Regions from separate parts of the Pararhizobium sp. LjRoot255 genome, predicted to be linked through region 4. Evidence: riboswitches for the same ligand, from Rfam matches in the RefSeq annotation. Region 4 holds a riboswitch; each other region holds the start of a gene.
The links. Region 4 has a riboswitch for cobalamin ahead of cobU (bifunctional adenosylcobinamide kinase/adenosylcobinamide-phosphate guanylyltransferase). Riboswitches for the same ligand answer to the same signal wherever they lie in the genome.
Positions count from the first base shown of each region.

Region 1 (3,586 bases), 130 kb from region 4:
GTTTCCTCCGCCTTCGGCCGGGCGATGGAGACGGTTAACCGCGAGCGGATGAGTGCAGTGCTCTATCCGGCCCTGAAAGCCATGCTGGCCGATGGCCGTCTATCGGTTGCGCAGGCGGCCAATGCGATCGCGTCCTGCGCGGAAGGCTATTCCTTCCCGACCAATCTGGACCGCGACCCGCCGCTCGGCGGTCTGGCACCGAAGACGCAGGCGCAGTTGATGCATGAGGCGCTGTCCGGCGGGTGGAAGGCGGAGACCTTCGCTGCCGCGCTTGCGGCACAGGCGCAGAAGAAGCTGAGCTGATGCCAAACTCGCCAAATATTTCAAACTTTCGTCCGGTTCCGGGCGGACGTTTTTCCGGTCATGGATATCAAAAAATGGAGGAACGGAATGAGCAAGGATTATGGGCGGCTCGACGGCAAGATTGCCATCGTGACCGGTGGCACGCAGGGGCTCGGGGCAACGATTGCGGCGCTGTTTGCCGAGCGGGGAGCTGCAGGCATCGTCATCTGTGGGCGCAATGCCGCGAAAGGCGAGGCCAAGGCGGCCGAGATCGGTAAGGCGACGGGTACCAAACTGGTGTACGTACAGGCCGATCTCGGAAAGGTGGAGGATGCTCGCAAGGTAGTCGCCGCCTGTGACGCGCAGTTCGGCCGTGTCGACGCACTGGTGAATGCGGCTGCGATTACCGACCGCGGCACCATCATCGATACAAGCCCGGAACTGTTCGACCGCATGTTCGCCGTCAACGTGCGTGCGCCGTTCTTCCTGATGCAGGAGACGATCAAGATCATGCGGCGGCAAAAGATCGAGGGAACGATCGTCAATATCGGTTCGATGTCGGCCAAGGCCGGCCAGCCTTTCATTTCCGCCTATTGCGCTTCCAAGGGGGCGCTGGAAACGCTGACCAAGAACACCGCCTATGCGGTGCTGCGTAACCGCATCCGCGTCAATGGCCTCAACATCGGCTGGATGGCGTCGGAAGGCGAGGATCGCATCCAGCGCGAGTTTCACGGGGCTGCCAGCGACTGGCTTGAAAAGGCGGCGGCAACCCAGCCCTTCGGCCGTCTCGTCGATCCTGCCGAAGTGGCGCGGGCCTGTGCCTATCTGTCGTCGGCCGAATCCGGCCTGATGACCGGATCGGTCATCTGCTTCGACCAGTCGATCTGGGGCGCCTATGATGGTTCGCCGCATCCGATTGCCGCCTTGTAAAGAGAACAGGCGGGGCCGCTTGCATTCGGCGGCCCACTATGCCTTTATCGGTTTGGTTCAGGTGCCTGCGAAAGCGGGAGAATCGGGAATCCGGTGAAAGTCCGGGACGTGCCCAACGCTGTGACGGGGACGGCTCTTGCTATAATGAATTTCTGATTATTTTCAGAATTCTGCCACTAAATCCTCATGTGATTTGGGAAGGCGGCAAGGCCGGTTGATCCGCAGTCAGAAGACCGGCCTGACGAGATAGACCAGCCCCGCGCGGACGGCGGGAGGTTTCGCATTGTTGGGGATCAAACGATGCAAACGGAACCGCAAGACCGCCTTGTCAGGGCGGAGGCATTTTCATCGGACGAGCGCGCCGCCGTCTACCGCGCCATCGAGACCCGCCGCGACGTGCGGGATCAGTTCCTGCCAACGCCGTTGCCGGATGACGTGATCGCTCGGCTGCTTGCCGCGGCCCACAGCGCGCCATCAGTCGGCTTCATGCAGCCATGGAACTTCATTGTCGTGCGCGATGAAGACAGGCGCCGGAAGGTGTTTGAAGCCTTTCGGCGGGCCAATGAGGAGGCGGCGCTGATGTTCGAGGGTGCCGCGCGCGATACCTATCGCTCACTTAAGCTCGAGGGTATCCGTAAGGCGCCGGTGAGTGTCTGCATCACCTGCGACCCCACCCGCGCCGGCAAGGTCGTTCTCGGCCGGACACATAATCCGCGCATGGATGCGTTTTCGACGGTCTGCGCGGTGCAGAACCTTTGGCTTGCCGCGCGGGCCGAAGGCGTCGGTGTCGGCTGGGTCAGCATTTTCCATGAGCGCGACATCAAGGCAGTTCTCGGCATACCCGATCACATCGAGATCATTGCCTGGCTTTGCCTCGGCTATGTCGATCAGCTCTACGCGGAACCCGAACTGGCGATCAAGGGCTGGCGGCAGCGTCTGCCGCTCGACGAGCTGGTCTTTGCCGACGCCTGGGGGATCAAACCGGGCGAGTGATCAGTTGGGCTGCTGCGGCTGGTATCCGGGGCCGGCCGGATGCATCAGGTCGATCGACGATTCCTGAGAGGGCAGGAAGCGCGGTCCGACGACGCGTACCTTGCTGTTCTGCGGGTCATAGGGACGGTCCGCAACCAAAGCTTTTGCCTCCGTTGTGTCAGCCTTGCGGGTTCGGATTTCAAGAACGCCGGTGCTGTCTGCCGGCGTGCTCTGGTTCGTCGCGGTCTGGCGGGCGGGCGCACAACCGCACTGACCGGGCTGACCGAGGTCACGCGTCTTATAGGCGAAAGCCGTCGGTAGTTCGATATAGGGCTCGCCGGTTGACGCCGAGACCATCTGATCAGTCTCTTCAGTCGCAAGCGCATGGTAATACAGCGCTGTTTCCGCGCCCGGGCATCGGCGCTGGCAAGCCTCGGCATCGCGCAGGAAATCGGCGGGCGTAGCGCGCGACGAGATCGGGAAGAAAGCGCCGTCGCAGGTACGAACGCACAGGGTCCGCAGGCTGCCGCCATAGTCGTCACCCGGATGGGTGAAATCGAAGACATCGGTACTGCCGCGCAGGGGCGGGTCGCTTTCGCTGATCGGCGGCAGGTCCTCCAGGATGTTGCGGTGCGTTTCCGGCTCTTCGCCCGCAGCCACCGTTTCGTCCTGTTCTTCGAAGCACCGATTGACATAGAGCGCGGTAAGAATCCGCCGGCGGCTGATTTCGCTATCGCCGCCGGTGACAAGGTTTTCGCGGCGGGCCTTCAACGTTTCGAGTTTGATTTCCATCTGTGAGATTTCGCTGTCGAGGGCCTCGCAGATCTCCTCGTTCGGATCACCCACGACGATCACGCTACCGGAACTGCATCCAAGGCGCCGCCGGTCGCTGCGCGCCTTGCGCAGATCAAGGTTCTGCCGTGCGATTGCGCCGGTGTAGTCGCGCAGATTGGCAGTGGAGGCGACGATCTTCGGCAGGTTCGACAGGCGCGCATTTAGCCGTTCGCACACCGTCGAGGCGTCGGCAGGGGCCGTCATAGCAATAAGTAGCGGAGCGATAAGCGCCGCGAAGCGAACGGAACGGAAAATCACTGTTTTCTCTCGTCTGAGCGAACCGGCACTCTATCGGATGCGGCGGATTATTGCCGCGCTCCAAGCCATGTGCCTATCATATCGCCATTCGAAAGAGGTGCAACGCAGTCCGCTTGCCAGCGTTAACGCGAACCCGGGAAATTCTGCCGATGTGGCCGGAGAGCCGCGGTCGCAGCCCTCCGGAAGCTGGCGTTAGGCGGCGCGGGCGGTTTCGAGCGACATCGGCCGTTCGAGCACCGATCCGCCGATCTCGGCGACGGCTCTCATCGTCTCCAACAGTTCGCGTGTCACTTCCCAGGCGACGGCGACC
Region 1 covers NZ_CAXUPQ020000001.1:3,425,116-3,428,701, forward strand. Annotated here, with positions in the region: gene ACSQ2W_RS16420 (phytanoyl-CoA dioxygenase family protein) at 1-303, shown strand, start outside; gene ACSQ2W_RS16425 (SDR family oxidoreductase) at 391-1,212, shown strand; cobalamin riboswitch at 1,255-1,468, shown strand; gene bluB (5,6-dimethylbenzimidazole synthase) at 1,513-2,205, shown strand; gene ACSQ2W_RS16435 (DUF2865 domain-containing protein) at 2,206-3,276, opposite strand; gene ACSQ2W_RS16440 (acyl-homoserine-lactone synthase) at 3,469-3,586, opposite strand, start outside.
Region 1: another riboswitch for cobalamin. It lies ahead of bluB (5,6-dimethylbenzimidazole synthase); the one in region 4 lies ahead of cobU (bifunctional adenosylcobinamide kinase/adenosylcobinamide-phosphate guanylyltransferase).

Region 2 (3,586 bases), 280 kb from region 4:
TGCCTGTATTACCGAACGGATGGTGGGACCTTTTGCGATGTCTGCGTGCTTCTCGACGAGAAGACGCAAAGGTGCCGCCTGCGCGCCCATCTTGAACGCGCAGGCGGCTAAGATTGCAAGCCGGTTCGTTACGCCGATTTCAGGAAGCGGTCGTTGAAAAAGCCCGAGACAAGGCCGAGCACGATCCACGAGGCGAGCGCGGTTGCCAGCGCGGCGACAGCGAATTCGGCGCCGAGAACGGCCGGAACCGGGCTCGAAATATCCGCAGGCTGCGGCGCGCCGTAGATATGCGGCGCCGCGAGGACGACCAAGCCGGCGATTTTCGCAGCGATTTCGCGGCGCAGCGCAAGGAGATAGAGGCCTGCGCCGGAGAGCAAGACCGTCGCCATCCACCATATCTGCCGGTCATGCAGGTCGGCAGCTGGAAAGCCGGGCAATTCCGGTGGCAGGCCGATGGCAGGCAGCATGTGGACCGCCAGCCAACCGCAAGCGCCCCAGAGGACGCCGTTGCGAAGCGTGATGGGATAGCCGATCAGCAGGCTGATGCCGGTCAGCAACAGGCTGAAACCTGTGCCGGTCACGAGATTGGCGAGCAAGGTTCCTGAAAAGCGGCTCATGCCAAACATGATGCCGCCTTCGTCTTCATGCTCGCCCTCATGGGCGTAGGCCGGCGTGATTGGAGAGAATGCCGCAAGTATTTCGCCGATCGTGGTTGTCTGCTTGAGCGACGAGTGCTGTTGCTGCCTGTCTGTGCCGCCGGGCTGTTCCGTCGCGGGCTCCTTGCCCTCATATTCTTCGGCATGAAGGATGATCGGAACGACCCGCGCAGTCTGCGCCACCGTCGTAAAGACACCCGCAATCAGTCCGGCCACCAACGCGGCCAGAAGCGTTTTGACAATCATTTCGATACCCCCCAGGTTCAAGCGGAGCGGATGCTCGTCAACGCTCTCTGGCTTGCTATGTTTGAAAACCCCACGGCAAATGCCGCCCGGTACCGCAGCACGGGCGCATGTACCATCGATGCATGGTTTCCATGGAAACCCGCATTCTGTTGCCGGATTGAATGCGAAAAGCGCGCGGCTTCTCACATCAGCCGATCAATGGCAGGGAAAACCGTAGGAGTGGCGAACGTCGTGTGCGGTGTCGTGCAGCACTGCGGAATTCGCGAGACCGGCGCCGAAAACCAGGAATCCGCCGATCAGAAGGGCGAGGATACCGGCGGTGATGCGGTCGTTGAGGGAGAGCGGGATGCTCGAAACTGTAGACGTAGCCATGACAACCTCCGTGATGGCGCGTGGGAAACTTCCCACCAAATGGGCACCATGCCCTTTATCAACCGGCAGGTTTCCTGGCTCGCGGCGTCAGGTGCTTGCACCAAGTGAACCTGTCTCGCCTTCCCAAGGTGCGGGCCAGGCCCGCCGCCGCAGTGGCTTTTGCCGGATTAACCGGCATGACAAATTCCGACCGCTCTACAGTCGCGGGGTCGGCCGTGATTGAGATGCCCAGCATGGGTCCATCCGTCACGTTCCCATTTACTCCCCGGAAACGTTCGCTTCCAAGGGAACCAATTGATCGACGATGATTATGATGTCGCCCTGCTCATGTCAATTCGAGGTTACGACGTGCGATGCCGCTTTGCCGTCACCATTTGCGCAAGTTCGCTTGCACATGTATCTTTCCAGGTTAAGCGCAAATTACACGGTGTACGGCTATTTGTTGTGAAATAGCACTGAATAGTTGATTGTATTGCGGATTACATTTCGCGTTTTTGTGAGGCAATATTTCTTTAGGAACCTTGCGGCAGAATGCCGCGCACGTCCGTATGGAAAGAATCATTCATAGAGAAAACAATGAAGGCGGCGAGGTCCGAACAGGAATTTCAGAATATTCTTCGGAGACTGGAGCTCGCGCTTGACGCCTCCCGGATCGGCGTATGGGAACACGATACGCAGAAGGATGAGGTCGTCTGGGACAAGCAGATGCACCTGCTCTATGGAACCGGCAGGACAAACAAGCGCGTCAAGGCGGCGTTCTGGATCAAGGCGGTCCATCCGGATGACCGGGAGCAGGCCGAGGCGGATTTCAACTATGCCATCAAGAGCAAAGGCAACTACTCGTCAGAGTATCGCATTGTTCTACCGGACGGTAAAGTTCGCTATCTCCGCTCCAGGGCGCATTGCTTCGAGCAAGACGGAAATATCACCTTCATCGGCGTGGAATGGGACGTGACGGCGGATGTGCTGCTCAATCGGGAACTGCAGCGGCAGAAGGCCATTGCCGAAAAACGCGCAGTTGAGCTTGAGGCGAGCGCCCGGAGGATCGAATACGCGGCCGAACACGACTACCTGACCGGGCTGCCGAACCGTAGCTTCTTCGATCGCAGATTAGGGGAACTTTCAGAGGATGCCGGGCTGGAAAAGCTCGCCATCCTTCATATCGGCCTCGACCGGTTCAAGCAGATCAACGACACGGCCGGGCATTCGGTGGGCGATGATGTCCTGAAATCGATCGCCGGCCGGATTGTTGCCACATTGCCGAATAACGCCTTCGTCGCCCGCATAGGCGGCGACGAATTTGCGGTTCTTGTTGCAAACTTCAACTCCGTCGAAGACTTGAAGACGGTTGCCGAACGGCTGGCGCAGCAATTGAAGCAATCGATATGGCACAATGACGAAGTGCTGCGCACCGGTGCCTCGATCGGCCTGGCTTCCGCCACCGGTAGAAATATCACCAGCCTGCTTGCGGAAGCCGATATCGCCCTTCATCGCGCCAAGAAACTTGGCCGGGGCAGGGTGGAGGTGTTCTCGGCGCACCTCAAGGCGCAGCTCAACAACGAGCGCCGCGTTGCCAAGCAATTTGCGCGCGGCCTGGAGAAGGGAGAGTTTGTTCCCTTTTACCAAGCGCAGGTCGATGCGCGGACACGCCGCATCGTCGGCTTAGAGGCTTTGGCGCGGTGGCGCCATCCGAAACGCGGGGTTCTGTTGCCGGGCGAATTCATCGATGTCGCGGGAAATCTCGGCATGCTGGATGATCTGGATGCCGCAATCCTGCAGGCGGCGTTGAAGGATCGCCGTGCCTGGATGCGGCACGGCCTGCGCGTTCCACGGATCGCGGTGAATGTTTCGGCAGCACGGCTGTCCGATCCGCTTTTGATCGACGAGTTGCAGCAACTGGATGTCGAGCCGGATACGCTGTCATTCGAACTGCTCGAGACGATCTTTCTCGACGAAAGCGAGGAAGGCGTACTTTCCAATGTCGCCGCGCTGAAGAATATGGGCATTGACATCGAGATCGATGATTTCGGCTCGGGCCATGCCTCGATCATCGGGCTGATGAAGGTGAAGCCGCGGCGACTGAAGATCGACCGGCGGCTGGTGTTTCCGATCACCACCTCGCGCGAGCAGAAGCGTCTGTTGCGCTCGATCGTCGATATCGCCAAAGCGCTAGACATCGAAGTGGTGGCCGAAGGGGTCGAGACGCCGGAGCATGCCAGGCTTCTGACGCGCCTGGGCTGCGATGTCCTGCAGGGTTATGCGATCGCCTATCCCGTCTCGGGGGCTGAGATACTGGCGCGGCTCATGGAAAC
Region 2 covers NZ_CAXUPQ020000001.1:3,014,313-3,017,898, forward strand. Annotated here, with positions in the region: gene ACSQ2W_RS14535 ((2Fe-2S)-binding protein) at 1-111, shown strand, start outside; gene ACSQ2W_RS14540 (CbtA family protein) at 129-902, opposite strand; gene ACSQ2W_RS14545 (CbtB domain-containing protein) at 1,098-1,274, opposite strand; cobalamin riboswitch at 1,322-1,584, opposite strand; gene ACSQ2W_RS14550 (bifunctional diguanylate cyclase/phosphodiesterase) at 1,851-3,586, shown strand, end outside.
Region 2: another riboswitch for cobalamin. It lies ahead of ACSQ2W_RS14545 (CbtB domain-containing protein); the one in region 4 lies ahead of cobU (bifunctional adenosylcobinamide kinase/adenosylcobinamide-phosphate guanylyltransferase).

Region 3 (3,586 bases), 2.7 Mb from region 4:
GGAGAGGAAGGTCACATCGGTCTGTGGCGCGCAATCAGCCATCCAGCGGGTCATCGACATCATCGGCGTGATGCCGGAGCCCGCTGAGATGAACAGGTATTTTTCGCCCGGATGGCGCACGAAGGAGAAATCGCCGAGCGGACCGAAGGCCTTCAGTTTCATGCCGGGCTTCAGGTTCTCGAACATCCAGCGCGTGCCGATGCTCGATGCCTGTGCCTTGACGGTCACGGCCACCGAGAAGGGCCGCGACGGCGTCGAAGACAGCGTGTAGGTGCGCATCACCGGATCGTCCGGCTTAACCGGCAGCTCGAGCGTGACGAACTGGCCCGGCAGGTAGCGGAACCAGCTGTCCTTGTCGGCCTTGAAGCCGAAGGTCATCACATCCGGAGCCTCGGCGGTGACGGAGATACATTCCAGGAGATGCTTCCGGTCGTTGAACGGCAGCAATTCGTCGAAGTGCCGGAAGGATGAAGCAATCGTCATGTCAGGCGACCCGGACCAGAGGGGTGGAGGCTCCATGCAGGCGATCCTGCATGAAATTGACGTACCATTCGACGAACTGCATCACGCCGCCTTCATGCTCCGGCGAATAGGGACCGGGCTGATAGGCGGGCGAGCGGATGCCGAAGGCATTTTCCTCGACGATCTGGCGATCCTGGTCGTTGGTCTCGGTCCAGACATGCGTCAGTTCTTCGAGGTTATAATCGACACCTTCGACGGCATCCTTGTGCACCAGCCACTTCGTCGTGACCTGGGTCAGTTCAGGGCCGAGCGGCAGGACGCGGAAGGTGATGGCGTGGTCGGCCAGGATGTGGTTCCAGGTGCTTGGATAGTGGAACATCAGCAACGTGCCGATGTGGCTCTGGCTGACATCGTCGGAGAGCTGGCGCTTGACGGCGCGCTTGCCGGAGATCGTGTAGCTCTCGGCCTCCTGGATCAGCGGCATGCGAGCAATGCGGAACTGACCGGTCGGCGACATTTTGAATTCGCTCGGCAGACCTTCGGCTTCGCATTTCGCCCAATGGGCAGCGATGATCGGATCGTCCTTGGCGCCCTGCACGCCGGTCGCGGTCGGCGCTTCCGGATAAGTGCGGCAGAGTTCGGGATGGTTGGCGGCGCAGTGGTAGCACTCGCGGTTGTTTTCCCAGACGAGCTTCCAGTTGCCCTTCTCGATGATGGTGCTTTCGAAGGCGACCTTGGTGTCCTTCAGATTGTGCGGCGTCACATAGGACGACACCATGTCGCGCATCGGCTGGAAATCCATCGGCTCGTCGGCGAGGCAGATGAAGATGTAGCCGCCGATGGTTTCGCAATGGATCGGCTTCAGGCTGTGCTGCGCCTTGTCGAAATCCTCGCCCATCTGGCGGGCGAACAGCAGCTTGCCGTCAAGCTCGTAGGTCCACTGGTGATAGGGACAGACGAGCTTGGCCGACGAGCCCTTCTGACCGGCGCAGACGCGCGAACCGCGGTGGCGGCAGGAATTGTGGAGCGCCCGGACGGTGCCCTGGCGATCGCGGACGACGACGACCGGATAATCGCCGACCTGGACGGTGAAATAGTTGCCGGCCTTGGGGATTTCGCAGTCATGACCGATGAACAGCCAGTCCTTGTACCAGATCTGCTCCATGTCGAGCTTGTAGAGATCGGGATCGGTGTAGAATGCCTGTTCCAGGCTGTGCCCGTCGCGGCGGGTCTTGAGTTTGCGGAGGACTTCGCTGCGGAGATCCATGTTCGTTTCCTTGTGCTCGCCACTTTTCGGTTAAGCGGGCAGGAAAGGAACCACCACCGCGCCGGGAATGCGCGTGGATATGCTGGTTCGCCTTCCGGCTGCCCGCCGCAACCAAGACATCAATTTCGCCACAAGGCTGGTTTCCGGGCTCAGGAGCTGTCCTTTCGGACCGTCGCGGCGCCTTCCCGGATCTCTCCAGTGGCCTTTTGCCGAGGTTTCGCTCCACCACCGTTGCGGGGGCAGCGCCGGATTTCGACCGGCTTCCCAATTCTCCGCCCTCCCTATAAAGGCGGCACCTTGAGTGTCTTCATCTAATCTTCCGACGCGGCCGGACAGCCGCCGATTAGCGACATCCGGTTCCAGAATGACGACACACGCACAGTTGCGTTTCCAGACGGAAAGATGGCTATTTTATAAGCAGAAACAATGGTATCTCCTGATTTTTCGGCAGATGACGCCTTTTCAGTCACGCACTGTCAAATTCTGTGCAGAGACCGTCTCTTTGCGACATATTGCGGCGCGACAACCCGGTTGAAAGCGCAAGCCTCGCACCATGGCGCGCGGGTAATGCTCGGAAAGACTGCATTAACCCTCGTAATGTAGCTTTTCATCATAAATATTTCCGCCGCAGTGCAATCAGCACGTTGGCGCAATCCTGGTGCAGGCCGATGCCAAACTTGCGATATTTCGACGCTGCTTCCGTCAAGAAACCGGTTCAATCGCCGAAATCAGCTGTTCACACCGAGTTCCTGCGCACCGGGCGTATCAACCGGCCCCAGCAATGGAGCGTCGAGGAAAAGCGCTACCTGACCCATCAGGAAGTGGCCACCCGCACCGGCCGCAGGCTTGAGGCTGCGGGAACGGTGACGCACGAACGCATCAACGGCTTCCATGCCTCCATCCGCTTCCCGAAGCTGATTTTCCATCGCACGCTTTCAGGCAGGCCGCATCTCGGCTATTGCCATGTGACCACGGCGCGGACGAAGTTCGCCAAGTTCGACGATGTCCGGTGGTCGTTCTATATCGCCAACTTCTTCTCCGACATCGGCGCCAACGAGCATTTCTTCGAGAAGATCAAGCTGGGCTATTCGCGGATGTATTTTGCCGTCGCGACCGAACTTGATGCGGAAGAAGGCAAGCTGACGCTCAACCGCACCGTCCACGAGAACGGCCTCCTGTTTCGCACCCGCGATCCGAAAGAAGCCTTGAAGAACGTGCTTTTGCTCGGCGCCTGCAACGAACGGCTCCGCAAGATCATCAACAGCCTTTGACGCCTTACAGCGCCGCGCGTCAAACCTGACGCGCAAAGGACGCTGTAGCACATTGAAACTGCTGCATAATTTTATCCTTAAATCGAATCCGATTTAAGGAATTATGCAGTAGCGGCAGCCGCCTATCGCTTGTAGATCAGCCAGTCCCGCCCTGTCGGCTGCTCGTCCTCGCTTCCATGAACGACAGTGTTATCGCCACCCTTGGCCTGTGCCTTGGCCAGCGCCTTTTCGGCCGTTCCGACGAGATCGAACGCATTGCCGGCACCACGCGACATGCACACGCCGACCGAGAGCGTGACACTGCCAAGGCTGCGGCCGGTTTTCGGGTGCTTGAAATGGACACCGCGCAGAGCCGATCGCAGCAGCGCCATAAGGCGGACAACTTCCCGCTCCTCACCCGCATTGATCAAAAAGCCGAAGCGGACGCCGTCGAAACGCGCGGCGAGCTCGCTCGGCGGAAAGGCCTGCTGAGCGATGCCGCCGATATGGCGGGCGAGATGATCGGCGATCGCGGCGGCCTGTTCGCCGGACAGCCTCTGGCTGGTGTCCGGCTCGGCGATCGCGACGCCACAGGAAAGCGGCCGGT
Region 3 covers NZ_CAXUPQ020000001.1:582,398-585,983, forward strand. Annotated here, with positions in the region: gene ACSQ2W_RS03010 (2Fe-2S iron-sulfur cluster-binding protein) at 1-483, opposite strand, end outside; gene ACSQ2W_RS03015 (aromatic ring-hydroxylating oxygenase subunit alpha) at 485-1,729, opposite strand; cobalamin riboswitch at 1,847-2,044, opposite strand; gene ACSQ2W_RS03020 (DUF6656 family protein) at 2,398-3,000, shown strand; gene ACSQ2W_RS03025 (GGDEF domain-containing protein) at 3,123-3,586, opposite strand, start outside.
Region 3: another riboswitch for cobalamin. It lies ahead of ACSQ2W_RS03015 (aromatic ring-hydroxylating oxygenase subunit alpha); the one in region 4 lies ahead of cobU (bifunctional adenosylcobinamide kinase/adenosylcobinamide-phosphate guanylyltransferase).

Region 4 (3,586 bases):
ATTACGGTGTTGCGAATGCGCGACTGGCTTTCCGGTGCCTTGGAGTTCCAGGCGATCTGCACGAAATTGGGCTTGCTGAAGATGAACAACACTGGGAGTGACCTCGGGGGTAGAGCACTTGCGCTCGGTGATCTGATTGATGCTCATATACGCCTGTTCTTGCGCAACGCAACAATCGTTTTCGCCGTGCGATGTCGTTTTCCGGATAGTCCGGCGGTGAAGCTGTACAAGGCTTGCTGCGTTCTGTAATACGGCGTGAAAGGGCGGCTGAAAAGGCGGCAAAAATGCGACAAAACATGGCTTTGCTTGTGGCGGCGGCGATGCTAGACGAGACGTCATGACAAAGACGATCATGCTTCAGGGAACCGGCTCCGATGTCGGAAAAACGGTACTCGTGGCGGGCCTTTGCCGCCTCATGGCCAATCGTGGGGTAAAGGTTGCTCCGTTCAAGCCGCAGAACATGTCCAACAACGCTGCCGTTTCGGATGACGGCGGCGAGATAGGTCGTGCCCAGTGGCTGCAGTCGATGGCCGCGCGGATACCATCTTCGGTTCACATGAACCCGGTTCTCCTAAAACCCCAGTCTGAAACCGGCAGCCAGATCATCGTGCAGGGCAAGGTGGCAGGGCAGGCGAGAGGACGGGACTATCAGGCCCTGAAGCCGAGGCTGATGGCCGCCGTCATGGAAAGCTTCGAAACGGTCGGCGGCGGGCGTGATCTTGTTGTCGTTGAAGGGGCAGGATCGCCCGCCGAGATCAATCTTCGCGCCGGCGACATCGCCAATATGGGCTTCGCCACCCGCGCCAACGTTCCCGTTGTGCTTGTCGGCGATATCGACCGCGGTGGTGTCATTGCATCGCTGGTCGGCACCCACACGATCCTGTCTGATGAAGACCGGCGGATGATCAGTGGCTATATCATCAACAAGTTCCGAGGCGACGTTTCGCTTTTCGACGATGGGATCAAAGCTGTCCAGGGCTTCACCGGCTGGCCGTGTTTCGGCGTCGTGCCCTGGCTGAAAAGTGCAGGCCGGCTGCCTGCCGAGGATTCCGTCGTGCTGGAAAGGCTGGCGCGAGGTGGCGGCAAGGCGCTGAAGGTTGCCGTCCCCGTGCTCTCGCGCATCGCTAATTTCGACGATCTCGACCCGCTGGCCGCTGAACCGGAGGTCGATCTGGTCTTCGTCCGCGCTGGAGAACGCATTCCGGCCGATGCCGGTTTGGTGGTCATCCCGGGCTCGAAGGCGACGATCGCCGATCTCTCCGATTTTCGCGCTCAAGGATGGGACCGTGATCTTCAGGCGCATGTGCGGCGCGGCGGCCGCGTCATCGGCATCTGCGGCGGCTACCAGATGCTGGGCGAGCGCGTCACCGACCCGCACGGCATCGAGGGAAATGTGGGCGAGATCGAGGGCCTGGGCCTTCTTTCCGTCGAAACAGAAATGGCGCCTGAAAAGACAGTGCGCAACAGCAGCGCGCGCTCCGCCATCTATGATGTGGCTCTGGAGGGCTACGAAATCCATTTGGGCCGGACGACCGGATCGGACTGCGCTCGTCCTGCCGTGATCATCGACGGCCGGGCGGACGGTGCCGTCTCGGCGGACGGCCAGGTCAGCGGCACCTATCTGCATGGGCTCTTCACCAGCGACGCCTATCGCGCTGCGCTTCTCAAAAGTTTCGGCATCGAAGGCGGCGGCGAAAACTATCGTCAATCCGTTGATCGGGCGCTCGATGATGTCGCAATCGAACTGGAAGCCGTTCTCGACCCGCGATGGCTCGATTCTCTGATGCCGTGACGTTTTCGTGGCGGCCGGTGTTTCAATTGACAGGGTCCGGCGGAGCGCCTAATCATCAGCCATTGGATGGTTCCCGGACCGGCGTTTCGGTTCGGGAGTAAATGGGAATGTGAAGGAATGGACCCAAGCCGGGCATTCTTATCGCAGCCGACCCCGCGACTGTAGAACGGTCAGGGTTCGCCATCCGGGAAAGCCGGTATTCGGACAGGCCGCGCGGTGCGTCCTGCGGAATGGCCGGTCCAACCGGAGAAGCCACTGGAGTGGCATCATGATCAGCCGGGGCCGGACGCCTCTATTTCTACGAATCGTCCACCTCTTCGTGATGCCCGTCGATTGCGGTCACGCAATCTGGCGCGAAAACTTCGGGAAGGCGAGGCGGACCCGTTCGGGCCTTGAAAAGGTCCGTGACGCCGTGAGCCAGGAGACCTGCCATCCGCAGGGCATCGTGCCCGATCCAGGGAGAGACGCTCCCGATGCCAGCACGGAGGTTGTCATGGCTTTTTCGTTCCGTTTCCCCAGCGGCCATTCTTGCGTTTCTCGCCTCAGCGCCTGCGTATTTCCCGGCGAACATTAAGGCTGGGATCGTTCCATGACATCGACGACAGCGGGACCTGTGCTGGTCCTTGGCGGCGCCCGTTCAGGAAAATCCTCCTTCGCTGAAAAATTCGCGATAGCGTCGGGTCTCGGCATGCATTACGTCGCGACCGGAAGGGCCTGGGACGGCGAGATGCAGGCAAGGATTGACGAGCATCGCGACCGGCGGGGGCTGGATTGGCAGACGCATGAGGAGCCTCTTGAACTTGCCGCCTGTCTGAAAGCGATCGACGCGCCCGACCGTGTCATCCTGATCGATTGCCTGACCCTCTGGGTCACCAATCTCATGATGGAAAACCGCAATATGGCGGCGGAATTTCAGAACCTGGCCGCCTGGCTGCCGCAGGCGCGGGCGCGGCTGGTGTTCGTTTCGAACGAGGTCGGGCTCGGCATCGTGCCGGAAAACCGCATGGCGCGCGACTTTCGCGATCATGCCGGTCGGCTGCACCAGTTCGTTGCGGAGAAATCCGCGGAAGTCTATTTTATCGCGGCCGGATTGCCGCTGAAAATGAAGGGTTGATCCATGACCACCGCAAAAACCGCCCACGGCAAGATCCCGGCAACCGTCATCACCGGCTTTCTCGGCGCCGGCAAGACGACGATGATCCGCAACATTCTGGAGAATGCCAACGGCCGGCGTATCGCGCTGATCATCAACGAGTTCGGCGATCTCGGTGTCGATGGCGACGTGCTGAAGGGCTGCGGTGCCGAAGCCTGCAGCGAGGACGACATCATCGAACTGACCAATGGTTGCATCTGCTGCACCGTCGCCGACGATTTCATCCCGACCATGACGAAGCTGCTCGAACGCGAGAACCGCCCGGACCACATCATCATCGAAACCTCCGGTCTGGCGCTGCCGCAGCCGCTGATCGCTGCCTTCAACTGGCCGGACATCCGCAGCGAAGTCACCGTCGATGGCGTCATTACCGTCGTTGACAGTGCTGCGGTTGCCGCCGGCCGGTTTGCCGATGACCACGACAAGGTCGATGCCCTGCGCGTCGAGGACGACAATCTCGATCACGAAAGCCCGATCGAGGAGCTGTTCGAAGACCAACTCACAGCCGCCGACCTGATCGTTCTCAACAAGACCGACCTGCTCGATTCGACCGGCCTCGCTTTCGTCCGCAACGAGGTTGCCGCCCGCACCAGCCGCAAGCCGTCGATGATCGAGGCGAAGAACGGCGAGGTTTCGGCGGC
Region 4 covers NZ_CAXUPQ020000001.1:3,290,883-3,294,468, forward strand. Annotated here, with positions in the region: gene ACSQ2W_RS15800 (hypothetical protein) at 1-249, shown strand, start outside; gene ACSQ2W_RS15805 (cobyric acid synthase) at 338-1,792, shown strand; cobalamin riboswitch at 1,843-2,240, shown strand; gene cobU (bifunctional adenosylcobinamide kinase/adenosylcobinamide-phosphate guanylyltransferase) at 2,382-2,906, shown strand; gene cobW (cobalamin biosynthesis protein CobW) at 2,910-3,586, shown strand, end outside.